Regions from separate parts of the Rhodococcus sp. RS1C4 genome, predicted to be linked through region 2. Evidence: predicted binding sites of a transcription regulator. Region 2 holds the regulator's gene; the other holds the start of a gene.
The links. The regulator LexA, encoded in region 2, represses DNA repair genes until DNA is damaged. The targets are predictions, from matches to a motif close to CGAACANNTGTTCG.

Region 1: the regulator LexA is predicted to act here: its motif matches at 3,644-3,657, upstream of cofD (2-phospho-L-lactate transferase).

What each region holds. Positions count from the first base shown of each region.
Region 1 is NZ_NOXZ01000050.1:130,447-146,503, forward strand. It holds gene CH289_RS25680 (hypothetical protein) at 1-229, opposite strand, end outside; gene CH289_RS25685 (phosphomannomutase/phosphoglucomutase) at 342-1,709, opposite strand; gene CH289_RS25690 (DUF3499 domain-containing protein) at 1,896-2,300, opposite strand; gene CH289_RS25695 (metallopeptidase family protein) at 2,385-2,870, shown strand; gene CH289_RS25700 (WhiB family transcriptional regulator) at 2,940-3,173, opposite strand; gene cofD (2-phospho-L-lactate transferase) at 3,916-4,884, shown strand; gene CH289_RS25710 (coenzyme F420-0:L-glutamate ligase) at 4,881-6,248, shown strand; gene CH289_RS25715 (NUDIX hydrolase) at 6,250-6,798, shown strand; gene manB (mannose-1-phosphate guanylyltransferase) at 6,829-7,914, opposite strand; gene CH289_RS25725 (glycosyltransferase family 2 protein) at 7,904-8,815, opposite strand; gene rfbD (dTDP-4-dehydrorhamnose reductase) at 8,826-9,686, opposite strand; gene CH289_RS25735 (LCP family protein) at 10,084-11,544, shown strand; gene CH289_RS25740 (TIGR03089 family protein) at 11,563-12,267, shown strand; gene CH289_RS25745 (hypothetical protein) at 12,293-12,607, opposite strand; gene purE (5-(carboxyamino)imidazole ribonucleotide mutase) at 12,670-13,197, opposite strand; gene CH289_RS25755 (5-(carboxyamino)imidazole ribonucleotide synthase) at 13,179-14,378, opposite strand; gene CH289_RS25760 (GtrA family protein) at 14,564-15,127, shown strand; gene CH289_RS25765 (sensor histidine kinase) at 15,139-16,057, opposite strand, start outside.
Region 2 is NZ_NOXZ01000047.1:39,404-55,460, forward strand. It holds gene CH289_RS23745 (aminotransferase family protein) at 1-894, opposite strand, end outside; gene CH289_RS23750 (Pr6Pr family membrane protein) at 905-1,549, opposite strand; gene hrpA (ATP-dependent RNA helicase HrpA) at 1,634-5,533, shown strand; gene nrdR (transcriptional regulator NrdR) at 5,545-6,009, opposite strand; gene CH289_RS23765 (hypothetical protein) at 6,137-6,535, opposite strand; gene lexA (transcriptional repressor LexA) at 6,944-7,642, shown strand; gene CH289_RS23775 (acyl-CoA dehydrogenase family protein) at 7,772-8,914, opposite strand; gene CH289_RS23780 (uracil-xanthine permease family protein) at 9,016-10,281, opposite strand; gene ptsP (phosphoenolpyruvate--protein phosphotransferase) at 10,305-12,014, opposite strand; gene CH289_RS23790 (DeoR/GlpR family DNA-binding transcription regulator) at 12,203-12,970, shown strand; gene CH289_RS23795 (1-phosphofructokinase family hexose kinase) at 12,967-13,983, shown strand; gene CH289_RS23800 (PTS fructose transporter subunit IIABC) at 13,994-16,045, shown strand.

The sequences.
Region 1 (16,057 bases), on a different contig from region 2:
CAGCGACGACCATCGCGGTGGCTCGGCGGGCTCGGCCGCCGCCGGCCACGAACACCACACTGCGGGGACGGAGATCCGACAATCGGTCACCGACGACGTCCTCGTAGGAGGACATCGTCGCGCGGGTCTGTGCGCCGGCCAGCGCCGCGCTGCGCAACCAGCCTTCGACGTCGGCCTTGGCGAGGGCGTCCGAGTCGTCCAGATCCAGTGCAGGCGTAAGAGTGGTCATCGCGTGCCACCGTCCTTCCTGATCCGACTCGCCGTTTCTCCCACCGATGGTGCCCGCATACCCACCGCCGCGTCCATTAATACAGTTCGGGCTCGAGGTGATACTCCGCCGATCAGCCTCGGACGATGCCGAGGATCTCGGTCGTCAAGGCATCCACTTCGTCGGAGGTACGAGCCTCGACGTTGAGCCGGAGAAGCGGCTCGGTGTTGGACGCACGCAGGTTGAACCAGGCACCTCCGTTCAGATCCACCGTCACTCCGTCGAGCCGATCGACGCCCGCGGTGCGCTCGGCGAACGCGTCGAGCACGGCCGACGTCCGTGCTGCGGCGTCGTCGACGGTGGAGTTGATCTCCCCGGACGCCGAGTACGTCTCGTACCCGCGCATGAGTTCGCTGAGCGGACGGTCCTGTGAACCGAGTGCCGCGAGGACGTGCAACGCAGCCAACATGCCGGAGTCGGCGCCCCAGAAGTTCTTGAAGTAGTAGTGCGCGGAATGTTCTCCGCCGAAGATCGCTCCGGTCTCCGCCATCTGCTGCTTGATGAACGAGTGACCGACGCGAGTACGCACAGGGGTACCGCCGAGCGCGGTCACCAGCTCCGGCACCGCTCTCGACGTGATCAGGTTGTGGATGATCGTCGCTCCGGGTTCGCCGCGCAGTTCACGCTCGGCGACGAGGCCGGTGACGGCGGACGGCGACACCGGGTCGCCGTTCTCGTCGACGACGAAGCATCGGTCGGCGTCTCCGTCGAAGGCGAGCCCGATGTCCGCGCCGGTCTCCCGCACGAACTTCTGCAGATCCACCAGGTTCGCCGGATCGAGAGGGTTGGCCTCGTGGTTGGGGAACGTGCCGTCCAGCTCGAAGTACAGAGGTTCGACGGTGACGGGCAATCCGTCGAACACGGCTGGAACCGTGTGGCCGCCCATTCCGTTGCCCGCGTCGACAGCGATCTTGACTCCGGACACCTGAGAAAGGTCGACAAGGCCTCGGACGAAGTTCGCGTAGTCGACGAGAACATCTTGTTCGGTGACCGAGCCCGGCGTCCCGTCGTATGCCGGGACGCCTTCGACGAGCTCGGACTTGATGGTCGCGAGACCCGTGTCCTGACCGACCGGCTTGGCACCGGCACGGCAGAGTTTGATGCCGTTGTACTTCGCCGGATTGTGACTCGCCGTGAACATCGCGCCCGGGCAGTCGAACGATCCCGAAGCGAAGTACAGCTGATCCGTCGACGCGAGACCGATCAACACCACGTCGAGGCCCTGCGAGGTGACGCCGTCGGCGAACGCACGCGACAATTCCGGTGACGATGCCCGCATGTCGTGGCCGATGACGATGCGCGTGACGCCGGGTTCGCGCACCAGACGAGCGAAGGAAGCACCGACGTCGCGCACGAACTCGGCATCGATCTGCTCGCCGACCACCCCCCGCACGTCGTAGGCCTTGATGACTGCATTGACGGCTTCGGCAGTGCGTGCCACGAACGACTCCTCGGGGTTTCGAATGGTTCAACTGCGAGCGCGAATCGAGGCCGCACTCACCTACGAATGTGTCACAGATGGAGGTGGACGTCGCGATGACTCACACCAGATGTGACAGAAATGATGCCTGGGTCGATCATCCGAACGACAAAGCAGCGGACCGCAATTGCAGTTTCGGGCTACCGATCAAGCCGTCGGATCGGGAAGCACCCTCAAATGGCCGCGTCGCCCGGTTCTGACGGGCGAGGCTGCGCGGCGGTCCTGCGTGGACTCCGTAGCGGACCGGACACCGGAACGGGGTCCGGGGACGTCGTCGCGGACGCGATCTCCGCGGCCTGCTTCGCGGACGGCCTCCGCCAGCGCCGTCAGATCGTCCTCGTCGGGAGTCGACGTGGTGAACCCGCCTTCGTACCGAACCATCTCCCATCCCTTGGGTGCCGTGGTGGTCGAGGCATGCACCTCGCACAGATCCCAGGAATGAGGCTCGTCGACGGTGGCCAGTGGTCCGACGACGGCGGTGGAATCGGAGTAGACATACGTGAGCGTCGCAACGGCCGATCGGTTGCACCCAGGGCGGCAGCATCCACGCATAGATCTCACACGCAAGAGAGTAGTCCCCCACTCCGACGCCGAGCCGCTCGACACACCGCGCAACGGCACCGATAGCCTCTCGGCATGGCTCGAACCGGCTCCGGACGCAGAACGACCTCCCGATCCGCATCACGACGAGGCCGCGGTATTCGCGGTCCGATTCTCCCCGCGTCGCTTCCCGGTCATCGATCACGAGCCGACAAGTTCGACCGCGCAGTCCTCGAAGCATTCGCGCGCATCGACCACCGGTGGCACGACAAGCTCGAACGTCTCGACATAGCAGTGGACGAGGTCCCGAAGATTCGCGCGAAGGACCCGGAATCGGTGAACTGGCCACCCGAGGTGGTAGCAGAAGGGCCGGTGCCGCTCTCTCGGCTGGTACCGGCGGGAATCGACAAGCGCGGAGAAACCACACGCGCTCGGATAGTGCTGTTCCGCCGTCCGCTGGAGAGACGTGCGAAACATCCCGAGGACCTGGAAGATCTGCTGTTCGACATTTTGGTGGAGCAGGTCGCCACCTACCTGGGCGTCGACCCGGATGTGGTGGACCCGCTGCCCGACGAGGACTGACGGATCACCGGCGCAGACCCGGAGCGACCCGGACGTCGGTGCAGACAGCCGCTGTGGATCGCGGCAGGGTCAGACGATGCCGCGCTTGAGGCGTCGGCGCTCACGCTCGGACAGTCCGCCCCAGATTCCGAAGCGCTCGTCGTTGGCTAGCGCGTACTCGAGGCACTCGTCCTTCACCTCGCAGCCGAGGCAGATACGCTTCGCCTCACGCGTGGAGCCGCCCTTCTCCGGGAAGAAAGCCTCGGGATCGGTCTGAGCGCACAGTGCGCGCTCCTGCCACTGATCCTCGATTTCCTCGAACATCTGGTCGAAGCCCGCGATCAAGCTGAGTACTGGCTTCACCGGCTCCCGAACGACATCGAGATCGGAATCGGTCTCGTCGGAATCGGTCTCGCCGGAATCGGTCTCGCTGGAATCGGCGTCGACGAACGCGGTGTCGTCGGTCGGCGTCGCATCGACGTACGCGGCACCCGCGTCCACCGGAACGACCTCGACTCCTCGAGCACTGTTCTGAATTGTGTTGTCGCAGTCACTTCGTGCTGCGCCCGCTTGGGAATCGGTCTGCGGCGCGCCGTCGACTGCGCTGAGGTGAGCAAGAGCCTCGCCCTGTTGTTCACGTGTCACGTGCTGGTCATACATCGCTTCCGCCTCCTCACCATTTCTTCTAGCGCAGATACATCCGGTCGGTCCGAACACCTTGCCCCACGCCGGTATTCGTAATCACTCTGAACTCTCGACCTTTACTACACGTATCCACGAAATGGCGCCACATGGGAACGCGTGTTCGAATCAAGGTCGGCACCAAGCAAACTCGCTCGGCAACCCTGGAATGACATACATGTGATTAGACACGCCGCACAGTGGTGCGGTCAAGCTGATGGGCACATTTCCAATACCATCTACGACCCGAAATCGGCCGACACCCCGAATACACGGCCGTTTCGCGCGTGTCGTCCCCGTGAACAGGCAGCTAACCATGCCTCGAGCACGTCCGCACACGAGGCGCCCACACGCAGGCGTCCGGCAAGGCATAGGCTCCTCATCTGTGAAAGTGACTGTCTTGGTGGGTGGGGTCGGTGGAGCGCGATTTCTCCAGGGCCTCAGAGAACTGCTCGGCGGTGGCGGTGACATCACCGCGATCGTCAACGTCGGAGACGACGTGTGGATGCACGGGCTCAGGATCTGCCCCGATCTGGACACCTGCATGTACACACTCGGCGGGGGCATCGACACCGACCGCGGATGGGGCCGGATCGCGGAAACGTGGCACGCGCGCGACGAGCTCGCCGCGTACGGAGCGGACCCGGACTGGTTCGGTCTCGGCGACCGCGACATCGCCACACACCTGATCCGAAGCCGAATGCTGAGGACCGGGTACCCGCTCTCCGCCGTCACCGAAGCGCTGTGCAACCGGTGGCAACCCGGAGTGCGGCTCCTTCCCGTCTCCGACGACCGGAGCGAGACGCACGTCGTCGTCACCGACCCCGACGACGAGTCGGGTGAGAGTCAGCGCGCAATTCACTTCCAGGAGTGGTGGGTTCGCTACCGGGCTCGGATCCCGACGCACAGTTTCGCCCACATCGGTGCGGAGCAGGCCAGTCCTGCCCCCGGCGTGCTCGACGCCATTGCCGACGCCGACGCCGTCATCCTGGCTCCGTCGAATCCGGTCGTGAGCGTCGGGGCGATCCTTGCCGTTCCCGGGATCCGCAGCGCCTTGCGCACCACGAAGGCCAAGGTCGTCGGCCTGTCCCCTGTCGTCGACGGCAAACCCCTGCGCGGGATGGCCGACGAGTGCCTGTCGGTCATCGGCGTCGAGACCACTGCCGAGGCGGTCGGCAAGTACTACGGCGCTCGTACCGACACGGGCATCCTCGATTCTTGGATGATCCATTCCACCGACACGGCAGTGATTCCCGGCGTCGACGTTCTCAGCGTGCCTCTGCTGATGACCGATCCGGCCACCACGGCCGAGATGGCTGCCGTTGCTCTACGTTCGGCAGGGCTGACGCTGTGACCGAACAGGCGGCCTCCCGTGTGCCCGGCGATCACGCTCCGGGCGGCGGCATCGAGATCCTGCCGGTCACCGGACTTCCCGAGTTCCGCCCCGGCGACGACCTGGCTGCGGCCATCGCGACGGCCGCGCCGTGGATCCGCGACGACGACGTTCTCGTGGTGACGAGCAAGGCGTTCTCGAAGGTGGAGGGTCGACTGGTCGCCGCTCCGCTGGATCCGGAGGAACGCGATGCCGCGCGGCGTGTGCTCGTCGATCAGGAAGCCGTTCGGGTCGTCGCGCGCAAGGGCCGCACACTCATCACCGAGAACCGTCTCGGCATCGTCCAGGCCGCGTCGGGGATCGACGGGTCCAACGTGGACCGGACGGAACTCGCGCTTCTCCCCGAGGATCCCGACGCGAGCGCGGCCGGTCTTCGGGCTGCCCTGGCGGAGTCTCTCGGTGTCACGGTCGGTGTCGTGGTGACCGACACGATGGGGCGTGCGTGGCGGGTCGGGCAGACGGACGCGGCCATCGGAAGTGCAGGCCTCGCCGTGGTACACGCGTACGCCGGTGCCGAGGACAGTCAGGGAAACGAACTCGTGGTCACCGAGGTCGCCGTCGCGGACGAAATCGCTGCGGCCGGCGATCTCGTCAAGGGCAAGCTCGGTTCGGTTCCGGTGGCGGTCGTCCGCGGACTGACTCCGGTCGACAACGGTTCGCGTGCACGCGATCTCGTGCGCCCGGGCGAGGACGATCTGTTCTGGCTCGGGACGGAGGAGTCGATCGCACGCGGCAGGCGCGAGGCCGTCCCGTCGCGTCGTTCGGTTCGATCGTTCGCTCCGGACTCGGTGGACCCGGACATGGTTCGCGAAGCCGTGGCCGACGCTCTGACCGCACCGGCACCGCACCACACCCACCCCGTCAGATTCGTGTGGGTCAGAACTCCTGCGTTGCGCACCCGACTGCTGAGCGAAATGCAGAAGGCATGGCGGACGGATCTCGAGTCGGACGGCCTCACCCCGAGTGCGATCGATGCACGAGTCGCTCGCGGCAACATCCTGGTCGACGCACCGGAGATAGTGATTCCGTTCTGCGTTCCCGACGGGGCGCACACCTATGCCGACGCCCGCCGGACCGCAGCCGAGGAGACGATGTTCACCGTCGCGGTCGGCGCCGCCGTGCAAGGCCTGCTGGTCTCGTTGGCAGCGCGGGGTCTCGGCAGCTGCTGGGTAGGGTCGACCATCTTCGTCTCCGACCTCGTCCGGACCGAACTGGGCTTGCGCGCCGACTGGAAAGCCATGGGCGCCATCGCAATCGGGCACCCGGCCGAACCGTCGGAACCTCGCGTGCGCACTGCACCGGGCTCCGAGCTGCTGGAGATGTGAGGTGAGCGCTCGCTCACTGCACGACTCCGCTCGACGTGTGCTGGAGGACTGGCCTGTCGGCGACACCCGCGACGATGCGCTGCGGCACACCATGCTCGCGTTTCTCGCGGCGTGCCCCGACGGCTGCCTTCGCTCCAACGAAGCCGGCCACATCACGGCGTCGTCGCTGGTACTCGATTCCTCGGGACAGCAGGTACTGCTGACGCTTCATCCACGCGTCGGACGATGGATCCAGCTCGGTGGTCACTGCGAACCGTCCGACAGCACCGTCGTCGATGCCGCGCTCCGGGAAGCGCGCGAGGAGTCCGGCATCGACGATCTGACGATCGATCCTGTGCTGCTGTCCGCGGACACGCATCCGATCACCTGTTCACTCGGCAAGCCGACGCGCCATCTGGACCTCAGATTCCTCGTGCGCGCTCCCGCGGGTGCAACAGCAGTGCGCAGCGAGGAGTCGACGGACCTGAGGTGGTGGCCGATCGACGAGTTGCCGGAGTCCGCCGAGGTGGACACCATCACCCACCTCGTCGACCTCGCGGCTGCGCGCTGACCGGGGACGTCCCCGGTCAGACGTACCCGGTCAGACGTCGGTGGAGAAACGCACTCCGCCGTCGGGGAGTTTGACGCCCGGCCACACGCGAGCCCCTCGCAGAAGTTCGCACCGTGCGCCGATGTCCGCCCCGTCTCCGATCACGCCGTCGCGGACCAACGCGCGAGGTCCGATGCGAGCGCCGAAGCCGATGATCGACCGCTCCACCACCGCGCCTGCTTCGATGACGGCTCCGTCGAACACGACCGCTCCGTCGAGACGGGCACCTGCACCCACCTCGGCGCCGCGGCCGACGACCGTGCCACCGATCAGCAGCGCCCCCGGAGCCACACCGGCACTCGGGTGCACGAGGAACTCACCGCGGGGGCCGCTCAGGGCAGGTGACGGGGCGATACCGCGCACCAGGTCCGACGAGCCCTTCACGAAATCCTCGGGTGTTCCCATGTCTCGCCAGTACGCGCTGTCGACGTGGCCGTAGACGCGCTTGTTCTCGGCGAGCAGTGCGGGGAACACCTCGCGCTCGACGGACACGGGCCTGTCGGCGGGGATGGTTTCGATGATGTCGCGCTTGAAGACGTAGCAGCCGGCGTTGATCTGGTCGGTCGGTGGATCCTGAGCCTTCTCGAGGAATGCCGTGACCCGTCCGTCCTCGTCGGTGGGAACGCAACCGAACGCACGCGGATCACCGACGCGAACCAGGTGCAGCGTCACATCCGCCTCGGTACGGGCGTGGGTGTCGAGCACCGCGGTCAGGTCGGTTCCACCGAGCACGTCGCCGTTGAACACCACCACGTTGTCGGCACGCAGTTTCGACAGTACGTTGCGGATTCCGCCACCGGTGCCCAGCGGCTCGGTCTCGGTGACGTACTCGAGTTCGATGCCCAGCTCGGAGCCGTCGCCGAAATGCTCTTCGAAGACTTCGGCTTTGAACGACGTGCCGAGCACCACATGGGTGATCCCGGCGGCCTTGATGCGTGCGAGCAAGTGATGGAGGAACGGCAATCCCGCGGTCGGGAGCATCGGTTTCGGGGCCGACAGCGTCAGCGGCCTGAGCCGAGTCCCTTTGCCTCCCACCAGGATTACGGCATCGGTGGTCTTGCCCGTGTCAGCTGGCATTGTCGGCCTCTCTGTCGTGGTCCGGTCGAGTGTCGTCTGTCTGTCGCGATCGAAGTGCCGAAGCCACAACAACCTTCGAGCGCGCCGCCAAACCTGCGCGTAACGCCCATCGTATGGGAGCTTGCCACAGATGAGGGTGGCGATCCGCTTGAAAGCGATACGCGCTCGCGTGGTGGGCCGGAAGCATGAGTTCCGGATGCCTACCTGCCGCATGCCCTTTGGAATGGGTCACTTCCACACTCGGCACGTACACATTGAGCCATCCGCCGGTTCCGAGCCGGTCCCCCAGATCCACGTCCTCCATGTACATGAAGTATCGCGAGTCGAACCCGTTCACGGAGTCGAAAGCGGCACGGCGCAGCAACAGGCACGACCCCGACAGCCACCCGACGGCCCGCTCGGTGGCTGCTTCGTTGTCCTGCCGGTATCGCAGAGTCCACGGGTTGTTCGGCCACACCTTCCCGAGAAGCGCGTGACCCGCGCCGGACGTGAGATCCGGAACCGACCGCGCCGAGGGATAGCGGCTACCGTCCGGCTCACGAATCAGAGGTCCGAGCGCGCCTGCGCGCGGCCATCGCTCGGCTGCGCCCAGAAGTCCGTCGAGCGATCCCGGATGCCACCGGACGTCTGGGTTGACCACGACGACGAACTCGACGCCGTCGTCGATCTCGGCGACGGCTCGGTTGACCGCGCCTCCGTAGCCGAGGTTGGCGCCGGTCCGGAACAGTCGCACGTTCGGGTACTTCGCCTCGGCGGCCTCCGGCGCACCGTCGGTCGAGCCGTTGTCCGCCATGATGACCTGCGGGTCCTCGGACGTCGCCGTCGCCAAGGACGTCAGGAACTGGTCAAGGTGTTCACCGGGCGAATAGGTCACCGTCACGACGGCCAGCTTGGAACTCACGCGGGCAACCCTATCGGTCCACGTGCACCGCGACGTCCAAGGCATCGGCGAGTGCGTCACGCCAGTCCCGCAGCGGCGTCAGACCGGACTCGCTCCACGCATCGGGTGAGAGGACCGAGTACGAGGGCCGAGGTGCGGGCCGGACGAACTCCGCACTCGAGCACGGCTCCACCCGCTCCGGATCGGCTCCGACTCCGGCGAACACCGCGCGGGCGAGCTCGAACCAGCTGGCGGTGCCTGCGTTCGTCAGGTTGAGGATCGGGGGCATCGGCGAGTCCGCGGCGGCGAGTTCCAGCAGTCCACCCGCCAGATCCCACGAGTAGGTGGGCGACCCCACCTGGTCGTCGACGACACGCACGGTGTCTCGTTCGCGTTCGAGCCTGCGCATCGTGGACACGAAGTTCGAACCGACGCCCGTGTACACCCACGCGGTCCTGACGACGGTCGCCGTCGGAAGCGCGTCGAGAACGGCGTGCTCGCCCGCGAGTTTCGTGCGCCCGTACGCACTGCGCGGTGCAGTGGGGTCACCAGGCCGGTACGGGACGTCGGAGGTGCCGTCGAAGACGTAGTCGGTCGACACGTGCACCAGCCGCGCCCCGGCCTCGGCACACGCCTGAGCCAGGTTCGCAGGTCCGACGGCGTTGACCGAGAGTGCGCGGTCCTCGTCCGTCTCGGCTGCGTCGACGGCGGTGTACGCGGCGCAATTGATCACGATCGACCCCGCGGTCACGGCAGCCCCGACCGCGTCCCTGTCGGTGATGTCGAGTTCGGCGCTGGTGACGCCCGTCACCTGTACCCCTGCCAGCTCGGCTCGTTTCAGAATCTGTCGTCCGAGTTGCCCCCCGGCGCCGGTCACAAGAATGTTCGTCACAGTCGGAAAGTGTGGCACGCCGTCCGTGCTTGAGCGAGGCAGTGAGATTTCACAAGTAGCCTGGATCCGAACCAGGATCGTCGAACAAGGTCGTACAACGGAAGGAACCGCTCAGGTGCCAGGTCAGTCGGACGAGCCAGGGGACTTCCCACGCCCCGGCCGCGACGAGTATCGCCGTCGCTCCGACGAGTCCCGTGCCCGCCGGGAGCCCCGGAGTGATTCTCGGGCCGGGTCCCGCAGGTCACGAGCCGACCGGAGCAGGAGCGAGATTCCTCGTCGTCGCCGTGAGGACGAACCGCGCCGGACCGGCCGGCCCGCGACGGAGCGTACGGACCGCCGTCGACCCGGCCCGGCACATCGGGACCCGTCGACCCCTGCCGCGCGATCCGCGAAGACGATGCGAGCACCACAGATCTTCGTCGCGGCACTGGCCGTGATGGTGTTGGTGGTCACCGGTTTCGCGTGGCGAAGCATCGACGGCCTTCGTTCCAACATCGCGACGGCAGGCGCGCTCGGCCTCGGCGGCGGAGCCGACGGCGCCGTGGACATCCTGATGGTGGGCACCGACAGTCGCACCGATGCGCACGGAAACGCACTGTCGCAGGCGGAACTCGATTCACTGCGCGCGGGCGAGGAGGTGGCGTCGAACACCGACACCATCGTGTTGATCCGCGTTCCCAACGACGGGTCGTCGGCGACGGCGATCTCGATTCCCCGCGACTCCTATGTTCAGGTGCCCGGCATCGGGATGTCGAAGATCAACGCCGCGTACGGCGCCACCAAGGAGAACAAGCGCCTCGAACTCGTCGAGAGCGGCGTGTCCGACGCCGACGCCGAGTCCCAGTCCACCGAGGCGGGCCGCGAGGCGCTCATCACGTCGGTGGCCGATCTGACAGGCATCACCGTCGACCACTACGCCGAGGTCGGTCTGCTCGGTTTCGTTCTCCTCACCGACGCGGTCGGCGGGGTCGGTGTGTGCCTCAACGCTCCGGTCGACGAGCCCCTGTCCGGTGCGAATTTCCCTGCCGGCGAGCAGACCTTGTCCGGTGCCGACGCACTCAGCTTCGTGCGGCAGCGCCACGATCTGCCGCGCGGTGATCTGGATCGCATCGTGCGGCAGCAAGTGTTCATGGCGTCGCTCGTGCGCAGTGTGCTGAGTGCACAGACACTGAGCAATCCCGGCAAACTGAACCAGTTGAGCGCGGCGGTACAACGGTCGGTGGTGCTCGACTCCGATTGGGACATACTGCAATTCGCAACTCGCCTGCAGGATCTCGCAGGCGGCCAGGTGAAGTTCGAGACGATTCCCGCGGTCGACATCAACGGGGTGACCGATTACGGCGAGTCCATCGTCGAGGTGGATCCCGCCGCAGTGAAGAGGTACGTCGAGGGCCTTCTGGACGGCTCGTCGGAGGACGAGAGCGATGCCCCGACAACCGATGCGCCGCAGGTCGATCCGTCCTCGGTGACGGTCGATGTCGCGAACGACAGCGGCATCGACGGACTGGCCGGCGGGGTTGCCTCCACGTTGAGCGAGCTCGGGTACGTCGGCGGCACCGTCGGCAACTACGAGGGAACGACGGTGTCCACCACCACGGTTCAGGCCGCCGATCCCGAGAGCGACGAAGCGAGAGCCGTCGCTGCCGCGCTCGGCGGTGTCAGCGTGGCAGGCGACGATTCGTTGGCGAGTGGCACCGTGCGCGTGGTCCTCGCGTCCGACTACTCCGGACCGGGTACGGCAGGCGCCCCGGCCGCGACGAGCGCATCCGCTGCCTCCGAAACTGCGGGCAGCTCGGCAGGCGAGTCGCCCGCTCCCCCCATCGACGCCGGTTCCACCGGCCCCGCGTGCGTCAACTGAGGCGGTAGTGTTCCCTGCGTGGCTTCGACTCTGACGCAGGAACTTCTGGACCCCATCCTGACAACCGACCCAGCCGGCCCGCGCGTGACGTATTACGACGACGCCACCGGCGAGCGGGTCGAGGTCTCCGGTGTGACGCTGGCCAACTGGGCTGCGAAGACTGCGAACTTTCTCCGCGACGAGCTGGGTGTGGAACCGGGGACACGAGTGTCGGTACTGCTTCCCGCTCATTGGCAGACGGCGGCAGTGCTCCTCGGGGCGTGGTGGGCAGGCGCGGACGTCACCCTGAGCGCGGACCCCGACGTGGAGGTCGCACTGGTACACGGCGGACGCATCGACGATGCAGGCGACGTGCCCGAGGTCGTGGCACTGTCGCTCGACGCCTTCGGTAGACCGGTCCCGGATCTACCGGTGGGTGTGACCGATTACGCGACGTCGGTCCGTGTGCACGGGGATCAGTTTCGGCCGTCGGGACAATCGGGCGCTCTGGACGGTCGTTCGGTCGACGAGGTGCTCGGCGCCGCACGTGCCCGCGCCGAGGCGCATTCGATCGCGGTGGGAGACCGCGTGCTGTCCTCGTTGCCGTGGACCACGGCCGACGAATTGATCGACGGGCTGCTCTCGGTGCTCGCCGCCGGCGCATCCCTGGTTCAGGTGAGCTCGCCCGACGACTCGAAGACCGAACGCCGCGTCGCGACGGAGAAGGTCACCAAGACCCTCTAGCTGGCTTTCCTTTTGACTCCGGTCGTCAGGTGCGATAGCCGCCGTCGGCCAGGCCTGCCTCGATCTCGTATCTGTTCTTCGCGCCCGGTCGACGGATCTCTTCGACGAGATAACGCGCCGCGAAGGCGATGCCGTATCGCGCCCACTGATCGGCGTGGACGGCCTCGTGACGCAATACCCGACGAGACACGTTGGAGTTCGTCAGGTAGACACCGCCGATCGTCGTCCCGCCGCGCCCGAAGCCGTACCGCATCCCGGACGCGACGAACAGTGCACTCGGTTCGTCGAACTCGACTCTCGCTCGCCACAGGCCCGCGTACGCAAGCGCCAGCCAGGTCACGACGACGACCTGGCGCCGACCGCGTGAGGCTCGGCGTACGCGCGCCCGGAGCGAGAGCCGCACTATCCCAGCAGCTTGGCGCGCAGTGCCGCGTCCTTGTCCTCGACCATCCGCTCGAGCCCGGCCTGGAACGAGGCCATCCGCTCACGGAGAGCAGCGTCGGATGCGCCGAGGATGCGTACGGCGAGCAGGCCTGCGTTACGCGCGCCGCCGATGGACACCGTCGCCACCGGAACACCTGCAGGCATCTGCACGATGGACAGCAACGAGTCCATTCCGTCGAGATACTTCAGCGGCACCGGAACGCCCACGACCGGCAACGGCGTCGCCGACGCCACCATGCCGGGAAGGTGAGCAGCTCCCCCGGCTCCCGCGATGATGACCTTCAGTCCGCGTTCGGCGGCAGTGTTCGCGTAGTCGATCATGCGTTGCGGAGTGCGATGCGCGGAGATGACGCCGACCTCGAAGCGGACACCGAATTCTGCGAGGGCTTCCGCCGCGGCTTCCATCGTCGGCCAGTCCGAGTCGCTTCCCATGATCAGGCCGACCTGAGGGCCCGTCGAGTTGTCGCTCATGCGTGCGGATCCCATCCGTCGGTCCATTCCGCGTGCGACATCCAATGTGCGGCACGCTCTGCTTTTTCTCTGATCGCGGCCACGTAGGCTGCGTCGTCGGCGCGTCCGCCCGCCGCGCCGAGCACGTTGACGTGGCCGATCTTGCGATCCTTGCGTTCGCCTTTGCCGTACAGGTGCACCTTGGCGTCGGGCATCCGAGCGAAGAGGTGGTGCAGCCGCTCGTCCATGCTCATCGTGGGCGCCTCGGGTGCGCCGAGGATGTTCGCCATCACCGTCACCGGCGCCACGGGGGACGTGTCGCCGAGCGGATAGTCGAGAACGGCTCGCAGATGCTGCTCGAACTGCGAGGTCCGGCAGCCGTCCATGGTCCAGTGCCCGGAGTTGTGCGGACGCATCGCGAGCTCGTTGACGAGGATCCGTCCGTCCGTCGTCTCGAAGAGTTCCACCGCCATGGATCCGACGACGCCCAACTCTGCGGCCAGGCCGAGAGCCATGCGCTCGGCGTCGATGGCCGTGTCCTCGTCGAGACCTGGCGCGGGCGCGATCACCACGGCGCACTGTCCGTGTCGCTGAACCGTCTCGACGACGGGCCACGACGCACCCTGGCCGAACGGCGAGCGCCCGACCATCGCGGACAGCTCGCGGCGCAGATCGACCTTGGTCTCGACCATCAGGGGCACACCGAGATCGAGCTGTCGACCGACGATCTCCTCGGCTTCCTCGGCGTCGGCGGGCATCCACACGCCTCGACCGTCGTATCCACCCCGAATTGCCTTGACCACGACCGGCCAGCCGTGTTCTTCGCCGAACTTGGTAACGTCGCCGGCCCAGGTCACTTCCGCGAACTCGGGGCTCGGGATACCGAGATCAGCGAGCTTGCGGCGCATCTTCAGCTTGTCCTGCGCGTAGATCAACGCCGACGGCGGTGGCTGCACGTTCACCCCCTCGGCGACGAGAGTCTCCAAGTGCTCGGTGGGCACGTGCTCGTGATCGAACGTCACCGCGTTCGAACCCGTTGCAGCGGCCCTCAGCGCGTCGAGGTCGTCGTGGTGTCCGAGCACCACGTCCGCACTGACCTGTGCAGCGGGCTCGTCGGCACCGGCGGACAGCACTCGAAGCGTCTGTCCGAGAGCAACGGCTGCCTGGTGGGTCATCCTCGCGAGCTGGCCGCCACCGATCATCGCCACGACAGGCATTCCGTTGGTGGACGGACGCGGAGTACTGGGACGCGGGTTCGCCGCGTCGGAGGGGAAATGTGGACCGGTCACGGCTTCCTATCGTGTCATGTGAGGAGGATTCGACCGTCGTTGGCCTGAGAGAAGTCTGATGATCTGCGCGCCGGTTCGTGAAATCGAGGTGTCGTTTCGTAGACTTCTCCGTTGTGCCCTCGATCGACAGTGTGATTCACCGCCTCCCCGGTCCAATTCGGGAGCTGGCGATTCGTCACAGCGAACTGATCAAATTTGCAATCGTCGGCGGCACGACGATGGTGTTCGACCTCGCCATCTTCTACTCGCTCAGCCTCACGGTGCTCGAACCCAAGCCGGTGGTCGCCAAGGTCATCTCCGGTGTGATGGCGACGATCTTGAGCTACATCCTCAACCGTGAGTGGGCGTTCAAGAACCGAGGCGGGCGCGAACGGCACCATGAGGCGCTCCTGTTCTTCACGATCAGTGGCATCGGCGTGATTCTTGCCGCGGCGCCTCTGTTCATCGCGAACAACCTGTTCGACATCCGTGAAGGCCACACGAGCCTCACCATGCTGGTGATCGTCGACTTCGTGCTGAACTACATCATCGGCAACCTGATGCAGATGGCGTTCCGATTCTGGGCGCTGCGCAAGTTCGCCTTCCCGGAAGAGAACGCGCGCGGAGCAGCCGCTGGATCCACCGATTACGACCCCACCGAGGAAGAAGCCGCCGAGGAACAACTCGGCCACAGCTGACGTCCCGCCGGCTACCGGGGCTCTCGAGTGCGGGGCGCTCCCATGCTTTGATCCCGCGAGGCCGGCAGGAACACCGAGAACATCGCGGGGCGTCGACGCTGCAGTTCCAGTCGACCACCGTCGGCCTCCACCAATGCCCGAGCGAGCGCGAGCCCGACGCCGGTGGATCCCGCACCGGAGAATCCTCGGTCGAAGATGTGCGGCGCCATGTCGTTGCTGACGCCGTCCCCCTCGTCGGACACCTCCACACAGGCGAGAGCTTCCCGTCGCCGCTCGGCGGTGTCCACCGCGGGCACGAGGCGAACAGCCACCGTGCACGTACCGCCGCCGTGCGACAGGGCGTTGTCGACCAGCACGGACACCGCTTCTCGCAGCCGCGATCCGGTCACCGACGCCGTCACCCCCGCGTCGCCTCGCAGAACCAGCTCGCGTCCGGCGTCGTCGAAATTGCGCTGCCATTCGGCGACGAGACCCGTCAGCTCGGCGATCACGGGAACTTCTTCGGCTCCGGCCGAACCGTCACTACGCGACGACCGGACCAATTCGTCGATCGCCAGTGTCAGTCGGTCCACCTGAGCCATCGCCTCGTCCGCCTCTTGCACGACGTCCGGGTCCGGGTGGACCGACAATTCGTCGAGGCGCAGGCGGACGGCGGTGAGCCTGCTTCGCAGCTGATGCGACACGTCGGCCACGAGGGAGTGTTCACGCTGCAGGCGTCCGGAGATCTCCACCGTCGCGGAGTCGAGCACCTCGGACACCCGGTCGAGTTCGGCGATTCCGTGACGGGTGGGATCCGGTCTGAAATCACCCTCCGCGAGTCGCGCGGCTCGCCGCGCCACGTCCTGCAGTGGGTCGGCGAGCCGTTTCGCGGTGAGGACCGCGATGGCCGTGCCCGCGAGGATCGAGGCCAGCACCACCAGCCCGACGGCT
Region 2 (16,057 bases):
CCAGGCTCCGCCTGCGAAGAACGGCTCGGCGATCTGTGGGGCGATGAACACTGCGCCCATCGGAACGTATCCCGAGGTGAGCCCTTTGGCGGTGGTCATCAGATCCGGTGCGAGATCGAACCGAGAGGACGCGAACCACGATCCGCCGATCCGGCCGAACCCGGTGACGACCTCGTCCGCGACGAACAGCACGTCGTTGTCTCGGCAGATCTGCCTGACCTCCGCCAGGTAGCCGTCCGGCGGCAGGTAGACGCCACCGGCGCCGATGATGGGTTCGCAGAAGAAGGCAGCGACCTTGTCGGACCCCACTTCCTCGATCAGCGCCAACAGGCTCTTCGCGTCGTCCCACGCGACAGTCCTGGCGTCGGGCATCAGCGTGCCGTAGTTCTCGTGGTTGACCGGAATGCCGGCGAGAGAGGTACCTGCGACGTGCATACCGTGATATGCCTTCTGCCGCCCCACGATCAGCGTCTTCTCGGGCCTGCCCACCTCGTGCCAGTAGCGCCGAGCCAGCTTGGCCGCGGTATCGATCGAGTCGGATCCGCCCGAGGTGAAGAAGATCTTGCTGCCTGCGACCGGTGCGATCTCGGCGAGACGCTCGGCGAGGACCGACGTGGTCTCCGGCACGAAGTCTCCGAAGTTGGAGTAGTGCGCAAGAGAAGACAGTTGGGTCGCGACCGCGTCGGCGATCTCGCGACGACCGTGCCCGACGTTGGTGAACCAGAGTCCGGCGGTGGCGTCGAGGTACTCGTTACCGTCGCGGTCGTAGATGTAGGCGCCGTCACCGCGGGCGACGACGAACGGCCCGGACGCGGTGACTGCGCCCATGTCGGCGAAACCGTGCCACAGCGCGGAGTGTCTGGATTCGAAACTCGGTTCGGTCGCGGAAGACATGCTCCGAAGCCTAGTCACTGCGGTCGTCCGCGCCACTGCCGAGTCGCCATCTGCTGCCGAGTCGGCCGACGGCGTTCACGGCGAGTGCCATCAACACGAATGCCACGGTCAGCACCACCAGTCCGATGACGAGCGCGACATAACCTTGCCCTCGGGGGTCGAGGAACGGGTAGGGGTACCAGTCGACGATCGGGCCTCGAATCAGGCTGTAGATCCCGTAGACGAGGGGAAACAGCAGCCACAGAAGAGACCGCGCCTCCGAGATCCGCTTGCGTGCGGGAACGATCACCCAGTCGAGAAGCAGGACCACCGGCATGATTCTGTGCACCACGTTGTTGGTCCACGGATCCGCGACACCGACGTCGATGTTCGCCAGAAGAACGGCATAGATGATCCCGGTGATCACCATGTACAGCGTCACGGCACCCCGGAACAACTGCCATCCCTCGCCTGGAGGATCGACGATGCCGCCGATACCCAGCACCACGACGGTCAGCACGTTGCTCAGGACGGTGAAGTAACTGAAATAGTTCGCGACCGAGAAACCTTCGGTCCCGACACCTTTCGCGAGAATCGTCGCCAGGGCTGCGGCTGTCAGAAGAGCGAACCCGACCCTCGCAATTCTGATTACTATCGACGTGGAATCGGTAGGCATAGCCGATCTTTGCACAGGCCGACGACCCATCGGTGTGTACCGCGCCGACACCGCGGACGCTGCAGCAACTATCCTTGTGCCAGCATGTCTACCTCATCCACCGCAGAACGTCGTCGCGCACTGTCGACCAGATTGGCCGACGTCTCGATTCGGGACGAACACCGGCTGCGTCGCAGACTCGACCGCGCCCGCACACCCGACGCCGTCGACACCGTCGAACGTGAGGTCGCGAAGGCGGAAGCGGTCGTCGCGAACCGGCGCGCGGCGCTGCCCCGTATCGAGTATCCCGAGTCACTGCCTGTCAGTCTCCGCAAGAACGACATCGCCGACGCCATCGCGAACAACCAGGTCGTGATAGTTGCCGGTGAAACGGGATCGGGCAAGACGACACAGATACCCAAGATCTGCTTGGAACTGGGACGCGGCATCAGAGGATCGATCGGGCACACGCAGCCTCGTCGTCTCGCAGCACGGACCGTCGCCGAACGCATCGCCGAGGAAGTCGGCGAATCGATCGGTGAGTCGGTGGGCTACAAGGTCCGGTTCACCGATCAGTCGTCGGATTCGACGCTCGTGAAGCTCATGACGGACGGCATTCTGCTGGCCGAGATCCAACGTGACCGTCTTCTGCGGCAGTACGACACGCTCATCATCGACGAGGCACACGAACGCAGCCTCAACATCGACTTCATCCTCGGCTATCTGGCTCAGCTCCTCCCCCGCCGCCCGGATCTGAAGGTGATCATCACCTCCGCCACCATCGACCCGGAACGGTTCGCCCAGCACTTCGCACGGGACGGCGTTGCGGCGCCCATCGTCGAAGTGTCCGGCCGCACGTTCCCCGTGGAGATGCGGTACCGTCCGCTGTCCATCGATGTCGACGACAGCACCGTGGATCTCGATCCCGTCGACGCCACGTGCGACGCCGTCGCCGAGCTGATCGGCGAGGGCGACGGCGACATCCTGGTGTTCCTCTCCGGCGAGCGCGAGATTCGTGACACCGCGGATGCGCTGCGCGAGAGACAGTTCCGCGGAACCGAGATAGTGCCACTGTATGCGCGCCTGTCGGCGGCCGAGCAGCATCGAGTGTTCACCCCGCACACGGGCCGACGAGTCGTGTTGTCCACCAACGTCGCGGAGACGTCGTTGACGGTTCCGGGCATCCGGTACGTGGTGGACCCTGGAACAGCACGCATCTCCCGCTATTCACTACGGACCAAAGTCCAACGGCTGCCGATCGAGCCCATCTCCCAGGCGTCCGCCAGGCAGCGGGCAGGCCGGTGTGGACGCGTCGCCGACGGAATCTGCATCCGGCTCTATTCGGAGGACGACTTCGAGTCCCGTCCCCAGTTCACCGAGCCGGAGATCCTGCGGACCAACCTGGCGTCGGTCATCCTGCAGATGACGTCCCTCGGTCTGGGGAAGATCCAGGAGTTCCCGTTCGTCGAAGCGCCCGACCCCCGCAGCATTCGCGACGGAATCGGCCTGCTCGAGGAGCTCGGTGCGCTGAAACCGTCCAGCGGAACCGGCGAATCGGAGCTCACGCCCATCGGGCGCGAGCTCGCGGCTCTGCCCGTGGATCCTCGAATGGGTCGGATGTTGGTGGAAGCCAACAACACCGGGGCACTCGCCGATGCTCTCGTCGTCGTGTCGGCATTGTCCATCCAGGACGTACGGGAGCGTCCCACCGAACACCAGCAGGCCGCCGACGAACAGCATGCGCGCTTCGCCGTCCCCAATTCGGACTTCCTGGCGTACGTCGAGTTGTGGAAGTACCTTCGGGACCGGCGAACCGATCTGTCCTCCAACCAGTTCCGCAGAATGTGCCGCGCCGAGTTCCTGCACTACCTGCGCATCAGGGAATGGCAGGACCTGCACGGTCAACTGCGGCAGATCACCCGAGGGATGGGGTGGAGCATCCCCGATTCGCCGTCGACCCCGACAGCTCTGCACCAGTCTCTACTCTCGGGTCTGCTGTCGCACATCGGCCTTCGCGAGGGTGACAAACGAGAATTCCTCGGTGCGCGCGGCACTCACTTCGCGGTGTTCCCCGGCAGTGGACTGTTCAAGAACCCTCCGCGCTGGGTGATGGCAGCCGAACTCGTGGAGACCGGACGGTTGTGGGGCCGAATGGCAGCGCGAATCGAACCGGAGTGGGCCGAGAGGCTCGCACCGCATCTGGTCAAGCGCACGTACTCGGAACCGCACTGGTCCACCAAACGCCAATCCGCAATGGCCTACGAGCGCGTCACCCTCTACGGCATCCCACTGGTCGCGGGCAGGCCCGTCAACTATCACACCGTCGACCCGGAGGCGTCACGCGAGCTGTTCATCCGGCACGCACTCGTACAAGGCGAGTGGAAGACTGAGCACCCGTTCTTCCACAGGAACCGTGAGTTGCTGGACGACGTAGGCGAGTTGGAGAACAAGGCCCGCCGCCGCGACATCGTCGTCGACGACGATGCACTGTTCGACTTCTACGACGCACGGATCGGCGCGGAGGCCGTGTCCGCTCGTCACTTCGACACCTGGTGGAAGAAAACTCGCCGGAGTACACCCGATCTTCTCGACTTCACCACCGAGACGGTGGTGAATGCTGACGCGGCGTCGGTTCTCGGCGGTGATTACCCCGATGCGTGGCGACAGGGAGAGATCCTCTTCCCCCTCACCTATCAGTTCGAACCGGGGTCCGAAGCCGACGGTGTCACGGCCAGGATCCCGATCGCACTTCTCGCACAGGTCCAGCCGGTTGGGTTCGACTGGCTCGTGCCCGGTATGCGCGCAGAACTGGTCACGGCCTTGATCAAACTTCTCCCCAAGGCCCAACGGCGCACCGTCGTTCCTGCACCCGACTTCGCCTCTGCCGCTCTGGCGTCGATGAAACCGCGCTCGGAGCCGATCGTGACAGCACTGGCTCGTGAACTCTCGCGGCTGGGGTCCACACGCATCGACCCGGACGATGTCGATCTGGGTTCTCTGCCCGCACATCTGAGGATGACGTTCGTCGCGGTCGACACCGACGGCAAGACGCTCGGATCGAACAAGGACCTGGTTGCACTGCGAAAAGCACTGGCGCCCCGCGTCGATCGTGAAGTCGCGAGCGCGGTGGGTGCAGCCGAGCGACCGGCGACCCTGGCATGGACGTCGTCGACACTGGGAACCTTGGACGCAACGGTCTCCACATCGGTCGCGGGACAGACGGTGACCGGATATCCCGCCCTCATCCGGGAGGACGGCGGCGTGGCCGTCCGTGTTCTCAGCACCCCAGCTGCTCAGCGCGCCGCGATGCGGGAAGGGACGCGCGCACTTCTTCTGGAGTCGGCACCACGAGGCACGAAGGCGTTGCTTGCCGGCATCCCGACGCGTGAACGACTGGCCCTCGGCCAGAACCCCTACGGCAGCGTCGAAAGCCTGCTCGACGACTGCAGGAAAACTGCTGTCGACGAGTCGATGACCGCGCACGGAGGTCCTGTCCGGTCTCCCGAGAAGTTCGCGGCTCTCGCCGCCGAGGTCGGTGCCGACACCGCTCGACGAACCAGCGAGATACTCGGACTGGTCCGGACGATTCTCACCGCAGCACTGGAACTGCGTTCCGTACTGGATCCTCTACAGGGCGACGCGGCCGACGATGTACGAGAACAGCTGTCCTCACTGGTGTTCGACGGTTTCGTGTTCGAGTTCGGATCGACGCGCCTCGTCCATATCCCGCGCTATCTCGACGCCGCGACGGCACGCCTGAAATCTCTGCCGAGCAGTGCCGGACGTGACGATGCAGGGATGGACGTCCTCGACCGCGTGTACGAGGCATACGACAGGATGCTCCGCTCGCTACCGGAGACCAAGCACCACACTTCAGCGGTGCAGGATGTGTTCTGGATGATCGAAGAACTGCGAGTCGGCCTGTTCGCGCAGAGCATCCGCACGGCCTATCCGGTGTCGGAGAAGCGTCTCGTGCGGGCCATGGAGGTCGCGGCACGATCGTGACCCGGCGAGCGTCAGTCGACCGCCGCAGCCTGCCGGTGCGCACGAAGATCGAGGATTTCCTTTTCGAAATCCTCGGCTGAGCTGAACGAGCGGTACACCGACGCAAACCTCAGGTACGCGACCTCGTCGAGGTCACGCAGGGGGCCGAGAATGGCCAGACCGACCTCGTGGCTGGGGATCTCGGCCGATCCCGACGCTCGAACCGCGTCCTCGACCTGCTGCGACAGAAGATTCAACGCATCGTTGTCGACATCGCGGCCCTGGCATGCGCGTCGCACACCCTTGACTACCTTTTCCCGAGAGAAGGGCTCCGTCACCCCACTGCGCTTCACCACCGCCAGCACCGCCGTCTCCACCGTGGTGAACCGACGTCCACATTCCGGGCACGAACGACGACGACGAATAGCCTGGCCCTCGTCTGCTTCCCGCGAATCCACCACGCGCGAGTCGGGGTGCCTGCAGAACGGGCAATGCATGGTTGAGCCTCCGTCGTAGCCGTCACGCACCCCCGAACGGCACACAGGAGGCGCAGGCTTCGAGGATACTCGGAGCGGAACCGAACCGGCTCCGTCCCCTGACAGACGAGGCAGACACAACACAGCGCTACGGACCTACTGTGCTGCTGACGACCGTGCCGTTCGAGACCGTGTCGCCCGATACCGTGTCGCTCTGGACCTGGACCGTGGCAACAGAGGGCGCAGAAACCGATTCGAGCGACGATGCGCGCAGGTTCGCCATTCCGACGAGCGCCAACAGCACCAGTGCGGTCCCCACCACTCCCGCCACCGCGCCGAGCACGGTGATGCGCTGGCTACGATGCGCCTGGTCCGCGCACCCCTCGGCCCGCCGGTCGTGCTGGCCGCCGCGCACCGCGGACGCGCCGACACGACGCCGACGTTGCATCGCCGCACGACGCTGCGACGCAGTCTGACGGGTACTGACAGCACGGCGAGTCTGCTGGTGCTGCTCCGTACGGACGGGCCGCTCGGTGGTGATGCTCATCGGAACCTCCGGTGTCGAACGAGACGTGGATTCGAACGCTATTCGATCAGGCGTTCGATGAACGCTTGTTCGAAAGTTCTATCACGCACCTCCGACAAAGTCAGTAGAAAACGCGACACGGATCGAACAGATGTTTGATCCAACAGCGATTACGGGCTAAGTTCGTGTCAGAAACCACACGTCACATCCATCCCACGCGTTCTGGTCTTCGAGCACGTTCGAGTTCCGGCACACGCACGCATCACGCAGGAGGACGCACGAATGAAAGACGAGACCTCTACTGGGTCGAATGGCACGGGGTCGAATGGCACGGGGTCGAACGGTAAGACTGCTGGGAAGCCCGCTGCGCCGAAAACCGCGGCGACGAAAAGTGCGGCCGGCAAGGCTGCGGCGGGCAAGCCTGCTGCCGTGCCGACGGCGAAGGCGTTCGAGGGCGAGGGAACGGATATCAACGCCGGACTCACCGAGCGTCAGCGCAAGGTGCTCGAGGTGATCCGGGCGTCGGTCACCGAGCGGGGATATCCACCGAGCATCCGCGAGATCGGCGATGCCGTCGGGCTCACGTCCACATCGTCCGTGGCACACCAGCTGCGCACGCTCGAGCGCAAGGGCTTCCTCCGCCGAGACGCCAATCGTCCTCGGGCCGTCGATGTGCGGGGGCTCGACGAGGTGCAAGCGGATCACGCGGCTGCAGTCGCCGACGGTTCTGCTCCGTCCGAGGACCAGCTGCCCACGCCGACTTTCGTACCCGTTCTCGGACGAATCGCCGCGGGTGGACCCATCCTCGCCGAGGAAGCCGTCGAAGACGTGTTCCCGCTCCCCCGCGAACTGGTGGGCCAGGGGTCCCTGTTCCTGCTGAAAGTCGTCGGCGAATCCATGATCGATGCCGCGATCTGCGACGGAGACTGGGTTGTCGTGCGTCAGCAGAGCGTCGCGGACAACGGCGACATCGTCGCGGCCATGATCGAGGGCGAAGCAACCGTCAAGACGTTCAAACGAACCAAGGGTGATGTCTGGTTGATGCCGCACAACCCCTTGTTCGAGCCCATCCCCGGCAACGACGCAGCGATCCTGGGCAAGGTCGTCACCGTGATGCGCAAGCTCTGAACAGCGCTCGTTCCACCACCCGGTACCGACATGGAGCGAACGTGACGTTCGGTCACTTGATGTGACCGAACGTCACGTTCGCTCCGTTCAGGGGGGGTGCGGCGGCGCGCTCTCGGGGTTACGACGGGGTCAGAGGTCCAGTCCTCGGCCGATGATCTCCTTCATGATTTCCGTGGTGCCACCGTAGATGGTCTGCACACGAGAATCCATGTAGGCCTTGGCGATCGGGTATTCCTTCATGTATCCGTAGCCGCCGTGCAGCTGTAGGCATCTGTCGATCAGCTTGACCTGGTTCTCGGTTGTCCACCATTTCGCCATGGCGGCTTCCTGCACGGTGAGCGTGCCGGCGTTGAGGAGTTCGATGAACTTGTCGACCATGATGCGTGTCGCGGTCGTTTCCGTGGCCAGTTCGGCGAGCACGAAGCGGGTGTTCTGGAATTTGCCGATGGACTTGCCGAACGCTTTGCGGTCCCGGCAGTACTGGATGGTCATGTCCAGCGCGGATTCCATGGCTGCGGCTGCGACGACGGCGATCGACAGGCGCTCCTGCGGCAGGTTCTGCATCAGGTAGATGAAGCCCATGCCTTCTTCGCCGAGGAGGTTGGCTGCGGGGACTCGAACGTCGGTGAAGCTGAGCTCGGCGGTGTCCTGGGCTTTCATGCCGATCTTGTCGAGGTTGCGTCCGCGTTCGAAGCCTGGCATGTCGCGTTCGACGACCAGCAGGCTGAAGCCCTGCGCACCCTTCTCCGGGTCGGTACACGCGACGACGATGACGAGGTCGGCGTTGATGCCGTTGGTGATGAAGGTCTTGGATCCGTTCAGGACCCACTCGTCCCCGTCGCGAACTGCGCGGGTCTTGATTCCCTGCAGATCACTGCCGGTACCGGGCTCGGTCATGGCGATCGCGGTGATGAGTTCGCCTGAGCAGAATCCGGGGAGCCAGCGCTGTTTCTGCTCGTCGTTGGTGAGCTCGATCAAGTAGGGCGCGACGACGTCGTTGTGCAGGGTGAACCCGATTCCGCTGTATCCGCCGCGGGTGGTTTCCTCGGTGACGATGGCGTTGTACCGGAAGTCCTTGACCCCGCCGCCGCCGAACTCCTCGGGCGCTGCCGTTCCCAGGAAGCCTTGCTTGCCAGCTTCCACCCAGACGTCACGGTCGACGATGTTCTGCTCTTCCCAGCGCGCATGGTTGGGGGCGACGTGCTGGTCCAGGAACTTGCGGTACGACTCGCGGAAGAGGTCGTGCTCGGGTTCGAACAGGGTGCGGTCCACGGGTTACTCCTTCGAGGGTGACACTTGTCGTGCGTTCCCTCGACACTACGACCGCGCCCGACCTCGGTCGATGACCGAGCCGCGCAGGATCGGTGACCGAACTAGCGGGTAGCGAGCCGGCTGAGTGCGCGCAGAGCCGGATAGCCGACGAGGATGCCCACCGAGCCCCATGCGATGCCGCCGAGGGCGACCGATCCGATGGTCAAGGTCAAATCGCCGATTCCCGCGACCAGTGCGGCCGCGACGACGGTGAGGTTGACCGGGTCGGTGAAGTCGACCTTGTTGTCGGACCAGATCCGGACTCCCAGTAGGCCGATGAGTCCGTAGAGGACGAGCGTGGCGCCGCCGATGACGCCGTCGGGAACCGTGAACACGAGTGCGCCGAACTTCGGGGAGAACGCGAGCACGATTGCCGTGACGGCTGCGACCCAGTACGCGGCTGTGGAGTACACGCGGGTGGCGGCCATGACCCCGATGTTCTCGGCGTAGGTGGTCGTTCCAGAACCTCCCGCGGCGCCCGCGACCGTCGTGGCCAGCCCGTCGGCGATGAGTGCGTCTCCTGCGAGGTCGTCGAGCGACTTCCCCGTCATCGCGGACACTGCTTTGACGTGGCCTACGTTCTCGGCGACGAGAACGATGACCACGGGCAGGGCGATCAGAACGACGGACAGCTCGAACGTGGGTCCACGGAACTCGGGCATTCCGATCCACGAGGCGGCCTTCATGGCGTCGAGTTTCGCTGCGTCGATCTGTCCGACCACCGCCGCGAACACCCAGCCGATGACGACTCCGACGAGAATGCCCAGGCGGCCGAGGAGTCCTGGACCGGCCACGGTCACCACGAGAATGGCGATCAGGGTGACTGCCGCGACAAGTGGTTGCGCCTCGAAGGACGATGTCGCCGCGGGGGCGAGGTTCAGGCCGATGAGCACCACCACGGCACCCGTCACGACGGGCGGCATGACTGCTTCGATCACTCGCCCGCCGGCAAATTTCACGACGAATCCGACTGCGGCCAAAACGATTCCGACGGACATGACGGCGCCGAGCTGAGCTGCCGGACCATCCGCCTGCGCTGCGCTGAGCGGTGCGATGAACGCGAACGACGAACCGAGGTAGCTGGGGATCCGGCCCCGCGTGATGATCAGGAACAAGGCGGTGCCGATTCCGGAGAACAGCAGCGTCGTCGTGACCGGGAACCCGGTCACCGTCGGCACCAGCAGTGTCGCGCCGAACATCGCGATCACGTGCTGCATGCCGATACCCACCGTGCGAGGCCATGACAGCCGCTCGTCGGGCGCCACGACTGCGCCCGCGGAGGGCGTCTTTCCGTCGCCGTGCTGGGTCCATCCGAAGTTTCGACTCACAAGCAGTGAATCCTAGAGGGCATTCACGCCAGAAGCGCGGTGACCGCCGCACGAGCCGCGGCCGAGCTGTCCGTTTTCAGGGCGGCGTCGGCAGCGGCACGGCACTGGTCGAGCGTGACGGAGGACAATTTCGCCCCGACGTGCGCCACGGCGGCGGACGCCGCGGACAGCGAGGTGACCCCCAGACCCACCAACACACACGCCAGCAGTGGGTCTGCCGCGGCCTCACCGCACACCCCGACGGGCTTGCCCGCTGCGGCACCCGCCTTCGCCGTGTGGGCGACGAGCGCGATGACCGCCGGCTGCCACGGATCGGTGAGGTCGGCCAGCTGCGGCGACATCCGGTCCGCAGCCATCGTGTACTGCGCGAGGTCGTTGGTACCGATCGACAGGAAGTCGACGTGTTCGAGAATGTGCTCGGCCATCAACGCCGCGGCGGGAATCTCGATCATCACACCGGGCTTCAACCCGCGTGCCCGCACGTCGTCGGCGAACGCTGCCGCTTCGGCCGCGGTCGCGATCATCGGGGCCATGACCCACGGCGTCGACCCCGTCGCTGTCGCGGCGGCGGCGATTCCGTCGAGCTGGCGAAGCAGAATTCCCCTGTCCTGCGCGGCGATTCGAATACCGCGGATTCCGAGGGCAGGGTTGGCCTCGTCGGCGTGGTTCGCGAACCGCAACGGCTTGTCCGAGCCCGCATCGAGGGTTCTGACGACCACCTTGTGGCCGGCGAAGGCGTCGAGCACCTCACCGTAGATCTCCGCCTGCTCCTCGGCCGTCGGCTCCACGTCGCGGTCGAGGAAGCAGAGTTCGGTGCGGAACAGTCCGATGCCTTCGGCCGCGGTCCGGCGAGCCGCGCGGGCACCGGCACCGTCCTGGACGTTGGCGAGGATGTCCACGAGGTGTCCGTCCGATGTCGAACCCGGCCCGGCCCACCGCGACACACGATCCAGTTCTGCCCGCGCGTCGGCGACGGCCTGTGTCGCCAGCGCCGCGTCCGGGTCGAGCACGATCCTGCCGGCTATGCCGTCGACCACCACGGGCGTGCCCTCGGCCACGTCGTCGAGACCGGACACGGCTACGACACACGGGATTCCGAGCTGGCGGGCGATGATCGCGGTATGACTGGTCGGTCCGCCGAGTGACGTCGCGAGCCCGACGACGAAGTCGGGGTCGAGCCCGGCGGTGTCGGCCGGCGCCAAGTCGTCGGCGAGAAGGATGGACGGAACCGTCGGGGCCGGCACGCCCGGTTCCGGCGATCCGAGTATCTGCGCGACGACCCGATCACGGACGTCACGCAGGTCGGTGACGCGCTCGGCCATCAGGCCGCCGAGCTTGGTGAACATCGATACGAATTGTTCGGTCGCGGCATTGGTCGCCGACGTCGCGGACGATCCCGCAGCGATGTGCTTCTCGGCAGCTTTCAGCCAGCCGCGGTCCTGAGCCATGGCCGCGTTGGCCGAGAGCACCTCCGATGCCGCTCCGGTGGCCAACTCTGCCCGGCCCCGAAGCCGACCGGCCACCACGGACGTCGCCTCACGGAACTTCTCGAGTTCGGGCCCGCGCGCCTGCTCGTCCAGCACCGTGTCGTCGACGGGCACGTCCGGCCGGCCGCCGGGCCTGATCACCGGGCCGTAGCCGACTCCGGGTACGACGGGCGTGCCGGTCAGAACCGCCGAACCGGCCAGTGCTGCTCCGGTCTCCCGGTTCTCGGCGAGGTGCGATCCCGTCATGTGTCCTCCTTGAACGAAAAGTGCGCGCGGCGAAGTGGGCGTGTGTCCGTATCCGCTGTGATCGACTTGTTGTGACTCAGATTACTCTTTGCTCTTGACATGTCAACAGATACGGGCGTAAAACAACATAAACCAACACGTAATCGGATCAGAGCCCAGCCCGTACGCACGACGGAGAGGAGGAACGGATGTACGCAGAGGAACGTCAACAATCGATTGCAGAGCTGATCACCAGTCGTGGACGTGTCTCGGTGGCCGATCTGTCCACCTCGTTCGGGGTCACCACGGAGACCGTTCGCCGGGACCTGGCGATGCTGGATCGCCTCGGTGTCGTTCGGCGCGTTCACGGCGGTGCGGTGCCCGCGTCGGCTCTGACGGTCACCGAACCCGGCGTCGGTGAACGTGAATACACGCGAGCCGAACAGAAGGATGCGATCGCTGCCGCCGCGGTCGAGTACCTCCCGGGTTCGGGAGGCAGCGTCGTACTGGACGCCGGAACCACAACGGGCCGATTGGCCGCGTTGATCGGCCCCGACCGTGAGCTCACCCTGGTCACCAACTCCGTTCCGATCGCAGCGAGAGTTGCACCCCTGTCCGGAATCAGCCTTCGTATGCTGGGGGGCCGAGTTCGAGGTGCGACACAGGCGGCCGTCGGCGAGGAAGCACTGACATCGCTGGAGTGGCTGCGGGTGGACGTGGCGTTCATCGGAACGAACGCACTCAGTCTCGGGCACGGCCTGTCGACCCCGGACAGCGACGAGGCCGCCGTGAAACGTGCGATGGTGCGCTCTGCCAATCATGTGGTCATCCTTGCCGATTCGTCCAAGATCGGCCGCGAGCATCTGGTCAGCTTCGCCCGGCTCGAGAACATCGACGTCGTGGTGACGGACGCCCAGATCGAGGTATCCGATCGTAAGAGTTTGACCGACAACGGAATCGAGGTGGTGATCGCATGATCGTCACACTGACCGCCAACCCCAGTATCGACCGCACGGTGGTGTTGGATACCGAGCTCGCGCGCGGTGGCGTACATCGAGCGCGCGCGTCGGTGAGCGATCCGGGAGGCAAAGGCGTCAACGTGGCCAGGGTGCTCACCGCTTCCGGCGTGCAGGCCATGGCGGTGCTTCCCGCATCCGAGCACGACCCGTTGCTCGAGGCTCTGTCCGCCCGGGGCGTCCGCTATTGCGCCGTCCCGACGGGCGCGCTCGCTCGGACCAACATCACCGTCAGCGAGCCCGGTGGCGTCACGACCAAGATCAACGAGCCGGGCGCCGAGTTGTCCGAGGCCGCCAGGACAGAACTGTTCGAGACGGTCGTCGACCTGGGACGAGATGCAACCTGGGTGGCACTGTCGGGATCGCTTCCCCCGGGCATACCTGTCGGCTGGTACGGGGAACTCGTAGCAGCACTGAAGTCCACGACGGCGTGCAAGGTTGCCGTGGACACCTCGGATGCACCGCTTCTCGCGCTCGCTGCGTCGTTCCCCCATTCCGCGCCGGACCTGATCAAGCCCAACTCCGAGGAGCTCTCGCAGCTCACCGGAGCGGATGCCGAGAACCTCGAGCGTGCGGCAGCCGCGGGGGATCCGACCGCGGCGATCGACGCGAGTCGAATCCTGTTGGAGCGCGGCGTCGGTGCGGTGCTCGCCACCTTGGGCAGCGCGGGAGCGGTCCTGGTGACCCAGGAGGGCGCGTGGTTCGCCTCGCCCCCCAAGATCGACGCGATCAGCACCGTCGGCGCGGGAGATTCGTCCCTCGCCGGCTACATCCTCGCCGATATAGAGCGATGCCCACCCGCCGACCTGATCCGTCGAGCCGTGGCGTACGGCACCGCGGCGACGGCTCTACCCGGCACCACCCTTCCCACCCCCGAACAGACTCGTCCCGACTCGGTGACCGTCCAAGCAGTGCAGTCACCGAACTCACTCGACCCACAGCCCTCCCCCAGCTCGAAGACCCTCACCTCGTAGGAGCGACGTCATGTCCACACCAACCAACGATCCCGCGATCATCGCGGAGGACCTCATAGTCCTCGACGCGGACCTCGGTGAATCGAAAGACGCTGTCATCGCACGGCTTTCGAACGTGCTCGCCGACGCCGGGCGCGCCACCGACGCCGAACCGCTGCGTGACGCCGCTCTGGCCCGCGAAGCGCAGTCGGCGACGGGCCTGCCGGGCGGCATCGCCATCCCCCACTGTCGCGCCGAGGCCGTGACGACGGCGTCGCTCGGATTCGCCCGTCTGAACCCGAAGGTCGATTTCGGTGCGCCCGACGGCCCGGCCGATCTGGTCTTCCTCATCGCGGCGCCGGCCGGTGCGGGTTCGGCGCACATGAAGCTGCTCTCCAGCCTGGCCAGGGCGCTGGTCAAGCCGGAGTTCGTGACGTCTCTGCGCGAGGCTCCGACGGCCGCGGACGTCGTCGCTCTCGTCGACGGTGTCATCAACCCGGCGCCCAAGGCCGCCGCTGCCCCTGCTGCCGGGGCCACGGTGAGTACTGCCAAGCACTCCGCTCCCGAGGTTCCCGACGCCGCCGCGGATACGCCCAAGCACATCGTCGCTGTCACGGCGTGCCCGACGGGTATCGCCCACACGTACATGGCCGCGGATTCGCTTGTCGCTGCCGGTGATCGTGCCGGTGTGACGGTGCACGTGGAAACTCAGGGCTCGAGCGGAAGCACGCCGCTCGACCCGGCGCTGATCGCGAGCGCGGAAGCGGTCATCTTCGCCACGGATGTCGGGGTCAAGGGTAAGGAGCGCTTTGCCGGCAAGCCGGTGATCTCGTCCGGAGTCAAACGCGCCATCAACGAGCCCGACGTGATGGTCACGGAAGCGCTGCGCGCATCGAACGATCCGAACGCGGCCCGTGTCTCCGGCACGGCAGCCGATCCGGGCACCGCGTCCTCCGGCGCAGGCGAACTCGGATGGGGCACACGCATTCGGCAGATCCTGCTGACCGGTGTCAGTTACATGATTCCGTTCGTTGCGGCGGGCGGTCTGCTCATCGCACTCGGCTTCCTGCTCGGTGGGTACACCATCTCCGAGAGCGCCGAGGACATCGTCGTAAACAACTCGCTCACCGCGTTGCCCGACGGTGGTCTGAAGATCTACCTCGGAGCTGTTCTCTTCCAGATCGGCGCGCTGTCCTTCAGCTTCCTGGTTCCCGCATTGGCCGGTTACATTTCGTACGCGATTGCCGACAGGCCCGGTCTTGCACCAGGGTTCACGGCTGGCGCCGTGGCCGTCCTGGTGGGCGCAGGCTTCATCGGTGGCCTCGTCGGTGGTCTGATCGCCGGTTTCGTCGCGCTGTGGATCAGCAGGTGGAAAATCCCGGCTCTGCTTCGTGGCTTGATGCCGGTCGTCATCATTCCGCTGTTCGCGACGCTGATCGTCGGCGGCATCATGTTCCTCGTGCTCGGCAAGCCGCTCGCCGCCATCACCAGCGGACTGACCAACTGGCTCAACGGCCTGTCGGGTAGCTCCATCATCATCCTCGGCATCATCCTCGGACTGATGATGTGCTTCGACCTCGGCGGCCCGGTCAACAAGGCCGCGTACGCATTCGCCACTGCAGGCCTGTCGGTCACCGACACCGCATCGCTGCGCATCATGGCGGCCGTGATGGCCGCCGGCATGGTGCCGCCGCTCGCTCTGGCTCTCGCGTCGGCCGTACGCCCGAAGATCTTCACCGAAGCCGAACGCGAGAACGGCAAGGCAGCCTGGTTCCTCGGTGCAGCGTTCATCTCCGAAGGTGCGATTCCGTTCGCGGCCGCCGACCCACTTCGCGTGATTCCGTCGATGATGGCGGGCGGCGCAGTGACCGGTGCTCTCATCATGGCGATGGACGTCACGCTCAGCGCTCCGCACGGCGGCATCTTCGTGTTCTTCGCCGTCGGTGGGATCCTGTGGTTCCTGCTCGCCCTCGCAGTCGGCACGATCGTCGCCGCCGTGCTCGTGATTGCGGCCAAGCAGTTCGCCAAGGGCAAGAACGCCCCCTCTGAAGCAACCATCGACCCCGACCTCGTCACCGCTTGATCGTCACCCCCC